2 regions of the Janthinobacterium sp. PAMC25594 genome follow, and region 2 is predicted to be linked to the other one. Evidence: predicted binding sites of a transcription regulator. Region 2 holds the regulator's gene; the other holds the start of a gene.
The links. Region 2 encodes FliA, which starts transcription of late flagellar genes. Its sites were predicted from a motif close to CTAAAGTTTNNNNNNNNNNNGCCGNTA; they were not measured.

Region 1 (6,001 bases), 2.7 Mb from region 2:
TGATAGACCTCGACCATTTCAAGCGCTTCAACGACACGCACGGCCACCAGGCGGGCGACCAGGCGCTGCGCATCGCCGCGCAAGTGCTGGGTGCAGCGCTGCGGCCCACGGATTTTGCCGTGCGCTATGGTGGCGAGGAAATGATGGTGATCTTGCCCGATACCAACGAACACGTGGCCCTGCGGGTGGCCGAGCGCCTGTGCGAGCGCATGCAGCAGGCCGTCATCTTCGCCGACATGCGCAGCGCGCTGCCGCACATCACGGGTTCCTTCGGCGTGGCCAGCCTGGCGGCCGAACAGGACGACGAGGCGCTGATCGCCACGGCCGACGCGGCTTTGTATCGCGCGAAGGCTGGCGGCCGCAACCGGGTCATGCTGTAGCTCAGGCAGCCTTGCTATCGGCCGGCTTGGCCGCATCCGGCTTGGCGGCGTCGTCCTTCTTGCTGCTGTGCGCGGCGATGAAATCCGCATAACCCTTCTGCACCAGCTCGTACGTCTTGTCGATATTGCCGGCGATATCGCCATTCAGCACTTTCAAGCCGCCCAGGATATCGCGCGCTTCCTTGAAGCCTTTTTCCATGCCGCCGCTGATGGTGTCCATGAACTTGGTCAGGGCCGTATCGTCGTCCAGGCCGGGATTCTGTTTTTTGAACGCGTCAAAAAAACCCGTCGACAGCGATACGATGCGGCTCGCCGTCGCTTCGGCGCTATTGTCTTGCGAGGCCGCATTCTGGATCGCATCGTCGCCGTACTGGCCCTTCAGCGCTTCATTGATATTCGTGATGGCCGTCTTGTACAGCAGCGCCAGCGGCTCGTTTTCCGAACCGATCGAGACATTCAGCGACGCCTGCATGATGGAGGCATTCAACTGCAGCTTGGTGCGGTCGTTCACGCTCATTTCAGTGTTGACGCCGTCCTTTTGTTGGACTTTATCGTCCTTGCCGGCAACACCCGTACTGACGGAAGTCACGGAAGGGGTGGAATTGCCGCTTGCGGCGATGGGAATTGACACGATAGACCTCCTTGAACGGACAATGTATGCCACCATGCGGGAAACGCGGTGATGACCATCCTCTCGTGTAGTATCGGCAGGTTTTCAGAAAACTGTAGCAGCGACTCCTTGAGCGGCCCAGATAACCAATTAAGCAACGACATCAATGACTACCCAGACTTTCCTTTGGCACGACTACGAAACCTTTGGCGCCCAGCCGCGCCGCGACCGCCCGGCCCAGTTCGCCGCCATCCGCACGGATGCCGAACTCAACGAGATCGGCGAACCCATCATGCTGTATTGCCAGCCTGCAAATGATTTCCTGCCCGATCCACAAGCGTGCCTGATCACGGGCATCACGCCGCAGCAATGCTTGCAGCTGGGCGTGCCGGAGCACCAGTTCGCCGCCACCATCGAAGCGGCCTTTTCGGAACCGGGCACCATCGGCGTCGGCTACAACACCATCCGTTTCGACGATGAAGTCACGCGTTTCCTGTTCTGGCGCAACCTGATCGACCCGTATGCGCGCGAATGGAAAAACCATTGCGGCCGCTGGGACATCCTCGACGTGGTGCGCATGACGCACGCGCTGCGCCCGGAAGGCATTCAATGGCCAAAGCGCGACGATGGCCAGACCAGTTTCAAGCTGGAACACTTGAGCAAGGCCAATGGCCTGGCCCACGAAGCGGCGCATGATGCGCTGTCCGACGTGCGCGCCACCATCGCCCTGGCCCGCCTGATCCGCGAAAAACAGCCGAAACTGTTCGAATTCTGCCTGGCCCTGCACAAGAAGGACCGGGTCGCCAGCGAAATGGGCATGCACCTGGCCGCTGGCGAGCGCCAGCCTTTCCTGCACGTGTCCGGCATGTTCCCCGCCGAACGGGGCTGCCTGGGCATCGTCTGGCCGCTGGCCACGCATCCAAGCAACAAAAATGAAATTCTCGTCTGGGATTGCGCCTACGATCCGCGCGAACTGTTCAGCCTGGACGCCGACACCATCCGCACGCGTTTGTTCGCGCGCAAGGAAGCCATGCCGGAAGGCATGACGCGCCTGCCCGTGAAAAGCGTGCACCTGAACAAGTCACCCATGCTGGTCGGCAATTTAAAGACCCTGTCGCCCGCCATGGCCGCGCAATGGGGCATCGACGTGGATGCGGCGAAGGTCAACGCCCAGCTGGCTGCCACGGCGCCGAACATGGACGCCATCTGGGCCGAAGTGTTCCAGCGTCCGGGCGCGAACGTCGCGCTGGACGTGGATGAGGATTTGTACAACGGTTTCGTCAGCAACGACGACCGCCGCCTGCTCGAATCGCTGCGCCGCGACACGCCGGCCAGGCTGGCCACGGCCCGCCCCTCGTTTGCCGACGAGCGCCTGCAGGAATTGCTGTTCCGCTATCGCGCGCGCAATTTCCCGCAAACCCTGAGCGAAGCGGAAAGCCTGCGCTGGGAACAGCACCGCGCCGCCCGCCTGTTCGACGGCGACGGCGGTGCCCGCACCATCGAAATGCTGTTTACGGAAATCGACGTGCTGTCGGAATCCGTCGATGAGCGGGGAGAAGAGATTCTCGGTGAACTGTACGATTACGCGGAGATGGTGGCGCCCATGCGCGACTGAAGGACCAGGCCGGGTAGGTCGGATTAGCGGGGCAAGGCCCCGCGTAATCCGACAACATTGTTGACGTTACCGGTGTTGTCGGATTACGCGGCGTCGCCGCTAGTCCGACCTACGCTGCGCGGTGTTGATTGATCGCATCGCGCGTTTCAATCGCCACACGGCGGGCCGCGTCGGCGAAATCTTCGCCCGCTTGCGGCGTGGCGTAGATGATGGCGCGCGATGAGCTGATCATCATGCCCATGCCGTTCGCCGTCTGGCCCGCGCCGACGGTGGCGGCGATATCGCCGCCCTGGGCGCCGATGCCGGGCACCAGCAGCGGCATGTCGCCCACGATGGCGCGCACTTGCGCCAGTTCTTCAGGGAAAGTGGCGCCGACGACGAGTGCGCACTGGCCATTCTTGTTCCATTTCTCGGCCACCAGGCGCGCCACGCGCTGGTACAGGGGCACGCCGTCCGTGTCGAGGAATTGCAGGTCCGAGCCGCCCGGGTTCGAGGTGCGGCACAGGATGATCACGCCGCGGTCTTGCCACGCCAGGTAGGGATCGAGCGAATCCTCGCCCATGTAGGGATTCACGGTGACGGCGTCGGCGCCATAGCGCTCGAACGCTTCGCGCGCGTATTGCGTGGCCGTCGCGCCGATGTCGCCCCGCTTCGCGTCGAGGATCAGCGGGATGTGCGGGTAATTTTCGCGCACGTAGCGGCAGATGTCTTCCAGCTGCTTTTCCGCGCCCAGCGCGCCGAAATACGCGATCTGCGGCTTGAAGGCGCAGGCCAGGTCGGCCGTGGCGTCGATGATGCGCGTGCAAAAGGTGGTGATTCCATCGGGCAGATCGCGCAGTTCGGCCGGCAGTTTCGCCAGATCTGGGTCCAGTCCCACGCACAGCAGGGAATTATTGGCCGTCCATGCGGCGGATAATTTATTGATGAAATTCACGGCACACCTTCTCTATATTCAGTTGCAAACCCCGTATTGTAACGCGGCGCGGACCTGTCAAGTCAGCCGGTGGCAGCGGCTGGCGCTTATTAAACCGACATGGCGGGCCGTTTCAGGTATATTTGCCGCATCCCTTTTACTCTGCACGGAAACCATCATGCAAATCACCAAACAATTCACCCAATGGCTGCGCCTGACGCTGAGCATCACCATCCTGGCCGGCATCCTGACGGGCTGCGGCTACAACGACTTCCAGAGCAAGGATGAAGCCACCAAGGCCGCCTGGGGCGAAGTGGTCAACCAGTACCAGCGCCGCGCCGACCTGATCCCCAACCTGGTCAATACCGTCAAGGGCTATGCCACGCACGAGCGCGAAACGCTGGAAGCGGTGACCAAGGCGCGCGCCGCCGCCACCAGTTTCCAGATCACGCCCGAAGTGCTGAACGACCCGGCCGCGTTCGAGAAATTCCAGCAAGTGCAGGGGCAGCTGTCGTCGGCCCTGTCGCGCCTGATGGTGGTGTCCGAGAAATACCCGGACTTGAAGGCCGATACCAGCTTCCGTGACTTGCAGTCGCAACTGGAAGGCACGGAAAACCGCATCACGGTGGCGCGCCAGCGTTACATCGTCGCCGTGCAGGATTACAACGTGCATGCGCGCAGCTTCCCGAACAACCTGACGGCCATGGTCTTCGGCTACAAGGTCAAGCCATCGTTCACGGTGGAAAACGAAAAAGCGATCTCGACCGCACCGACCGTCAACTTTGGCAAATAAGATGAAAGCCTGGTCCTACCTCGCGGCGCTGGCGACGGCGCTGCTGCTGTGGACGATGCCGCCGGCCGGCGCGCAGGGCTTGCAGCCCGTGCCGCCGCTGGCCGCGCGCGTGACGGACAACGCCGGCATGCTCGATGCCAAGCAAAAAGCGGCGCTGGAAGGCGTGCTGGCCGACTACGAAGCCAAGACGGGCAGCCAGATCGCCGTGCTGCTGGTCAAGAGCACGGAACCGGAAGCCATCGAGCAATACAGCATCCGCGTGACGGATGCCTGGAAGCTGGGCCGCAAAGGCGTCGATGACGGCGTGCTGCTGATGGTGGCGAAAGACAATCCATCGTCCTTGCGCCGCCTGCGCATCGAAGCGGGCCGCGGCGTGCAGGGCGTGCTGACGGATGCGCAATCGAAACGCATCCTGCAAGACGTGATCGCCCCCCATTTCAAGCAAAACGACTATTACGGCGGCCTGGTCGCCGGCGTGGGCGCGATTGCCACCCTGCTGAACCAGGAGCAATTCCCCGCTCCCGCACAGCAGAAGGCGCCGGCCACAGTGGAAGCGGGCGGCCTGACCTTCTGGTTGCCGCTGCTGTTCTTCGGCTTTCTTGTGCTTGTGACCGTGTTCCGTTCGCGCGGCGGGCCGAACCGGCTGCAGCGCGGCAGCAACTGGTCCAGCGGCGCCACCGGTGTCGTGCTGGGCAGCATTTTGAGCCAGGCGCTGAACAACCGCGGTGGCGGCGGTGGTTTCGGCGGCGGCGGTGGTTTTGGCGGTGGCGGTGGCGGTGGTTTCGGTGGCGGCGGCGGCGGTTTTGACGGCGGCGGCGCCTCGGGAGATTGGTAATGACGAAACATCTGACATTCGGACAGCGCTGCGGACGCGCTTTAAAACATTTGCGCGGCACGCCGGCGACGGCGCGCCAGTCCTTTCCCGAACGCACCCTGAAAGCCATCGAGACGGCGATTGCCGACGGTGAAGCGATGCACCGGGCGGAAGTGCGCCTGATCGTCGAGGCGGCATTGACGCCGGGCATGGCCTACCAGGGCGTGAGCAACCGCGAGCGGGCGCGCGAACTGTTCGCCCAGTATGGCGTGTGGGATACGGAAGATAACGTCGGCGTGCTGATCTATATCAACCTGGCCGAACACCAGGTCGATATCGTCGCCGACCGCAATGTGGGCCGCCGCGTGACGCCGGAGCAATGGCAAGGCGTATGCCGCACCATGACCAAAGGTTTCAAGGATGGCAATTACCACGACAGCACGCTGAATGCCTTGCAGCAGCTGAATACCTTGCTGCAAAGCCACTTCCCCGCCGATGGCACGCGCGGCAACCAGTTGCCGAACGAACCCATCCTCCTCTGATTCCTTTCCGCCGAGGTGATTACATGAAACTTGTCAATAAAACCGCCATCGTCACGGGCGCCACGCAAGGCATCGGCCTGGCCTGCGCCACCCGCCTGATCGCCGAAGGGGCGCAAGTGATGCTGGTCGACATCAAGGAAGAGGGCGCGCAGGCGGCGGCCGCGCTCGGCCCGCAGGCGCGCTTCTTTTGCGCCGACGTCAGCCAGAAGGCGGACGTGGACGCCATGCTGAAGGAAACGCTGGCGCAGTTCGGCCACATCGATATCCTCGTCAACAATGCGGGCGTGACGCACGCGGCCGATTTCCTCGATGTCTGCGAAGACGATTTCGACCG
Region 2 (6,001 bases):
CAAGGCGCCCTGAACGCCATGCGCCCCACGGCCCAGAGCGGCAATTTCTACGGCCCCAGCGGCCAACCGATGACCAACACGGCCAGCCGGCGCGTGGTGATCGGCTAGTTTCCCTTACTTGCCCGTTCAGCCATGCGCGGGACGCCCCGTGTGCTGGCGAAATTTCGCAGCGATGGCTTGTCCCTTCGCTGCGGCGGCGGCCTGCTGCGCCGGAGTCAGCTCGTCCTGCAGCCAGTGCCAGTATTCATCCTGATACGGATTGGTGACGCCGGGCGCGAGGATATCGTCGTAGACGAGGCGCAGGGCCAGCAGGTAGCCATACGCTTGCGGCGCATCTTTCCGCACCACTTCGCCGTCGCGCAGATAGGCCATCATCAGGGTAGCGACGCTGGAGAGTTCCGCCTCGTCCGCCTGCGCCGTCAGTTGGGCGATGGCTTGCCGCTTCCATGCCTGCACCAGCGGATCGTCGGGACGGTTGCGCAGCGCACTGCGGTCGCCGAACGGGCCTTCCGACAGGAACAGGGTGGCGGCGCCCGGCACGCCCGCCTTCGCGGCGGTGGCCAGGTAAACCAGGCGGTCGTCGCGCTGGCGCTGCGTCAGCCCCGCGCACAGCTGTTGCTGGGCGGCTTTTTCTTCTGGCGTCATCTCGCGTCCCAGCTCGAATTCCAGCCCCGGCAGGCGGCTTTCGCGCTGGAAGACGATGCAATCGTCGAGCAGATTGTAGGCCGCATACGCGTCTTGCGCCCTGCCGCTGGCGGCCAGGCGTTCGAGCCGCCGCGCCAGGGACACGACAAGAGGCGCCTGGGCCGCGGGAACGGAGGCATCGATATGCATATACGATTCCAGGCTGCGTCGCGGCGGTGCGCTGGCGGCTGCGACGCCCGCTTCCGGCACGCCGCCGTCGGGCGCAGGCCAGTACGCCAGCGCCAGCGCTGCCGCGATGGCGGCGGCGATGGCGATACCGGTCAGTTTGCTATTCATGATGAGGTGGCGCATAAAAGGAAATGCACGTTACCACAGGTGCGCGGCGGCATGCCGCACGCGGCGCGGGCAATCAGCCGCCGGCTTTTTTCGCCTGGTGACCCAGCCTGGTCAGCGCAGCAAGGATGGTGTCGACATGGTCGCCCTGCACTTCGATCACGCCATCCTTGACGGTGCCGCCCGAGCCGCATTGCGCGCGCAGCTGCTTGCCCAGCAGGGCCAGCGCGATGGCGTCCAGCGCCAGGCCTTTCACCACGGTGACGCTCTTGCCGCCGCGGCCCTTGGTCTGGCGCGACACGCGCGCCGCGCCATCGCCGATTGGTGCCGCCTTGGCTTGCGCCTTGCACGCGCATTGTGCCAGCGGCTGGCGGCAGGCGGGACACATGCGGCCCGTTTCGGTGGAGTAGACGAGACCGCCCAGGGAGCTGCTTTTCATGAGGAAGAGATAAAAAGGGAGAAGGCCGCGATTGTACCAAGCGGCAGGGTTCAGTTGGCCGGCGCCGGCGCCGTCGGCACTTCCGTCACCGTCTCGGGGATGCCCGACAAAATCGTCACGGCGACCCGGCGGTTGCGCGCGCGCCCTTCCGGCGTGGCGTTCGGCGCCACGGGGATGTTGTCGGCGTGGCCCACGGCCGTCAGGCGCGACGCCTGCACGCCGCTGGCGATGAACAGGCGCACCACGGCACTGGCGCGCGCGGCCGACAATTCCCAGTTCGAGGCAAAATTGGAATTGCTGATCGGCTGGACATCCGTATGTCCTTCCACCTGCACGTCGTGCGTGTCATCCTTGAGCAGCACGGCAACGGCGCGCAAGGCCTGGTCCGACTCCATCGTCAGGCGTGCCGCACCCGGGTCGAACAGCACGCTGGCATTGATTTCCACGCTCACGCCGCGGCTCGTCTGCGTGACCCGCACCTTGCCTTCCTTGACCAGCGGCGCCAGGGTGGACGTGAGGTCCTGCGCCAGGCGCGTCATGTGTTCGCGCTCGCGGCGGATGGCTTCCGTGCGGCGTTTCAGGGCGGGATTCGGCAGCGGGATCGCTTGCGGCGCTTCCATGATGATGGGCGGCGCGCCCTTTTCCAGGCTGAAGGCCTGGCCGATGGCGTTCTGGAAGACGCGGTATTTACCTTCGTTGACTTGCGAAATCGCATACATGACGACGAAAAAGGCGAACAGCAGGGTGATGAAGTCGGCATACGAGATCAGCCAGCGGTCCTGGTTGTCCGGTTCCTCGTCATACTTCCTGCGCGCGCGCCGCATCATGGTCAATGCTCGCTCAGTGCTCGTGAAGCAGGCTGGCGACGCGCTCTTCGATGATGCGCGTGTGGTCGCCCGTGGCGATGTCGTACAGCACGGCGGCCGTGATTTCATACTGCAGCACGCGGCGCGAGACGATGGCCTTGAGCTTGTTCGCCACCGGCAGGAACAGCAGATTGGCCAGGCCGACGCCATAAATCGTCGAGACAAACGCCACGGCGATGCCGCTGCCCAGTTTGCTCGGGTCGGTGAGGTTTTCCATCACGTGGATCAGGCCCAGCACGGCGCCCAGGATGCCAATGGTGGGCGAATAGCCGGCCGCCGATTCCCACACCTTGACGGCCTGGCGCTCGGCCATTTCGTAGGCGGAGATTTCCACGTCGAGCAGCTGGCGCAGCTTGTCGGGCGCGATGCCGTCGACGATCATCCTCAGCCCCTTGGCATTGAAGCGGTCGGCCGTGTTTTCCATCAGGCGTTCAAGCGCCAGCGTGCCGTCGCGGCGCGCCGTCAAACTCCATTGCCCGATGTCGCGCGCCAGCGCGGCACGCGTGTCGGCTGGCGGCAGGAAGACCCAGCGCAGCATTTCCAGGCCGCGCACGAAGGTGCGCAGCCGCGTTTGCAGCAGCACGGCGCCGAAGGTGCCGACGATGACGATGGCAAAGGCGGCCGGCTGCAGCAGGGAGGCCATCTTGCCGCCTTCCAGTGCCTGGCCGACCAGGAGGCCCGCCAGCGCCAGCGCCAGCCCGATTACGCTGGACCAGTCCACGCCAGCTCCCTCAAGGTTGCGCGCAGGCGCGCGACGGCCTGGGTATGCAGCTGCGAGACGCGCGATTCGGACACGCCCATCACCGCGCCGATCTCCTTCAGGTTCAGCTCTTCTTCGTAGTACAGGCCCATGAGTATTTTCTCGCGTGGCGGCAGCGCGTCGATGGCATCGATCACGGATTGCCGGAAATCGGTATCGAGCAGGGACCGCAAGGGGTCGCTGTCCTCGTCCACGCAATGGCGGTCGAGAAAGCTGTCATTGCCGTCCGGGTCATGAAAGTCTTCGTAGTACAGCAACTGGTGGCCGCCGCCGTCGCCCAGCATTTCCTGGTAATCGACCAGCGACATTTTCAGCAGTTTCGCCACTTCCGACTCCGTCGGCGGGTGTCCCAGGCGCTGTTGCAAGGTGCTCATCGCCTCTTCGATCTTGCGCATGTTCTGGCGCATGCTGCGCGGCAGCCAGTCGCTGGTGCGCAATTCGTCGAGCATGGCGCCGCGGATGCGCAGCACGGCATACGTCTCGAACTGCGCGCCATGCGTCTCTTCATAGCGGCTGATGGCGTCGAGCAGGCCGATCATGCCGGCCTGGATCAGGTCATCGACCTCGACCGAAGGCGGCAATTTCGCCTTCATATGGTGCGCCAGACGCTTCACCAACGGAATGTGCTCCGTCAGCAAATAGTCCTTGTTCGATTTCCCTTTGACCGTGTACATAGGCTGCTTATTGTTTTAACTGCTATCGTGTGCTGATGATGGATTCAGACGCTGAACTGATGCGGACTCCCCGTCTGGTACAAGGTGCCACCGAGCACCGGCGCCGCGGAACGGGCCAGTCGCTCGGCCAGTCCGCGAAACGCCACCGAGGCTCCCGCCAGCGGAAAGGCATCGACCACGCTGCGGCCCAGACGCGCCGCGCGGTGCAGATACTCATCGGCAGGCACCGATCCCATCGAAGTCAGTTTCACGGCCAGGTAGCGGCTCGCCGCCTGCGCCATATTATCGTATACCACTTTTGCCTCGGATTCGGAAGCGCCGGTGACAAGAATACCGAACGGACGGCGTCCCAACTCCTGGCTCAGGCGCTTGATCAGGCAGTACGCCGCCTTGATCGAAGTGGCGCTGGTCGACACTTGCACCACGATATCGGACGAGGCCATCAGCGGCACGGGGAAGCAATCGCCCTCGTCGGCCATGACGCCGTCGACCAGCACGATGCCGCTCTGGCGCGCCAGCACCTCGAAGGTCTTGCCCAGGCGGCGCAGTTCGTCCGCGCCCGCATAATCCATGCTGTCCATCAGGTGGTTGCGCGCGCCCAGGCTGGCCACGCCGAAGCCTTGCGGCACCTGGTGGATGACCTGGTTCAGGCCGCATTGCTGGCGCGCCACGTCGCGCAGGCTGGCGCCGTGCGCCAGTCCCAGGCGCGCGGCGACGCCATCGCTGCCGCCGCTGGCGTCGAGCAGCAGCACGTCATTGCCGCCGTAGACCAGCGAGGCGCCCAGGTTGACCAGCATGGCGCCCTTGTCGTCCTGCGGCGTGGCCGATAAAAATGTCATCACGCGCGGCTGCGGGCCGGCCAGCATGCGGCGCAAGCCTTCGGCCTGGTCGAAATCGAAATTAGCCAAGGCGCACCCCGCGCGCTTCATTGTTGCGGGCGGCCGCCTGCGCCATCAACAGCGGCAGTTCGGCATCGGAAAACTGCGTCGCTGCCGCATCGCGCTTGAGCTTGAAGGCGCGGTCGATCAGGTAGCCGCGGTCGGCCAGGTACAGGTCTTCCGGCACGCGCTGGCCGTTCGACACATAAAACAGGTTCAGTTTCTGGCGGATCACCACGTCGAGCACGTTGCCGATCGAGGCCGCTTCATCGAGCTTGGTCATGATGCAGCCGGCCAGGCCGCTGCCCTGGTAGGCACGCACCACTTCATTCAGCGTTTCCTGCGTCGCCGTGGAGTTCAGGCACAGCAAACGTTTCACGTCGGCGCCCGCGCCCGACAGCATGGCCACCTGCTCCGTCACCATCTGGTCGCGCTGGCTCACGCCCACCGTATCGATCAGCACCGTGTGCTTGTTCTTCAATTCTTTCAGGGCGATGCGCAAGTCCGCCTCATCCTTCACCGAATGCACCATCACGCCGAGGATCTTGCCGTAGATGCGCAGCTGTTCGTGCGCGCCGATACGATAGGCGTCCGTGGTGATCAGGGCCAGTTTTTCCGGGCCGTGGCGCATCACGCAGCGGGCCGCCAGCTTGGCCGTGCTGGTGGTCTTGCCGACGCCGGTCGGGCCGACCAGGGCGAATACGCCGCCCTGCTCCAGCATGGCGTCTTCATTGGCGACCGTATTCAGGTTGCGGCTGAGGACGGTCTTGATCCAGCGCATGCTTTGCGCGCCATCGAGGCCGGCGGGCAGCTTGTCGATCAGGTAGCGCGCCAGGCTGGCCGAGAAACCGGCAGCCAGCATTTCGCGCAGCACCACGGCTTTTTGCGGCTCGCGCTGCTGCGTCGAGCCCCACGAGATTTCCGCCAGCTGGGTTTCCATCATGCCGCGCATGGCGCGGATTTCATTCATCATGCCGCTCATCTCGGCGGCGGCGTTCTCTTTGACGTGCGCCAGCGCGCTGGCCATCATCTGCTGCATGCGGGCCATGTCCACTGGCTCGCCGGCTGCCTGGCGCGGCGCGGCAGGACGTGGCGCAGCCGGGCGCTGGGCCGGGGCGGCCGGACGCTGCGGCGTGGCGAACTGGGTCTGCAATTGGGGACGGGGCTGGGACATTTCGGACGCGGCCGGCGGCGACGCCAGCGAAGCGGCATCGTCATTGGCCAGCGCGAGGATTTCCACCACGCCATCGGCCTGGCGGTTCGACAGGATCACGGCATCGGGACCCAGCGCTTCGCGCACCTTGCGCAGCGCATCGCGCGACGAGGCGCCCGTAAATTTCTTCACATTCATGACCGGCCTCCCAGGGCGGGGGTGGCGCAATATAGGCTGAACTGTGTGACCATCG

Region 1: a site for FliA is predicted at 1,083-1,109, ahead of KY494_RS11975 (DUF5610 domain-containing protein). Genes of this name have one in related genera too.

Annotation. Positions count from the first base shown of each region.
Region 1 is NZ_CP080377.1:2,639,448-2,645,448, forward strand. Features, by position in the region: gene KY494_RS11970 (GGDEF domain-containing protein) at 1-380, shown strand, start outside; gene KY494_RS11975 (DUF5610 domain-containing protein) at 382-1,011, opposite strand; gene sbcB (exodeoxyribonuclease I) at 1,157-2,605, shown strand; gene pyrF (orotidine-5'-phosphate decarboxylase) at 2,715-3,539, opposite strand; gene KY494_RS11990 (LemA family protein) at 3,697-4,311, shown strand; gene KY494_RS11995 (YgcG family protein) at 4,313-5,146, shown strand; gene KY494_RS12000 (TPM domain-containing protein) at 5,146-5,667, shown strand; gene KY494_RS12005 (SDR family NAD(P)-dependent oxidoreductase) at 5,691-6,001, shown strand, end outside.
Region 2 is NZ_CP080377.1:5,358,580-5,364,580, reverse strand. Features, by position in the region: gene KY494_RS24080 (flagella synthesis protein FlgN) at 1-108, shown strand, start outside; gene KY494_RS24075 (hypothetical protein) at 127-981, opposite strand; gene KY494_RS24070 (translation initiation factor Sui1) at 1,055-1,417, opposite strand; gene motD (flagellar motor protein MotD) at 1,468-2,241, opposite strand; gene KY494_RS24060 (flagellar motor protein) at 2,258-3,004, opposite strand; gene KY494_RS24055 (RNA polymerase sigma factor FliA) at 2,986-3,717, opposite strand; gene KY494_RS24050 (antiactivator of flagellar biosynthesis FleN protein) at 3,762-4,625, opposite strand; gene flhF (flagellar biosynthesis protein FlhF) at 4,618-5,946, opposite strand.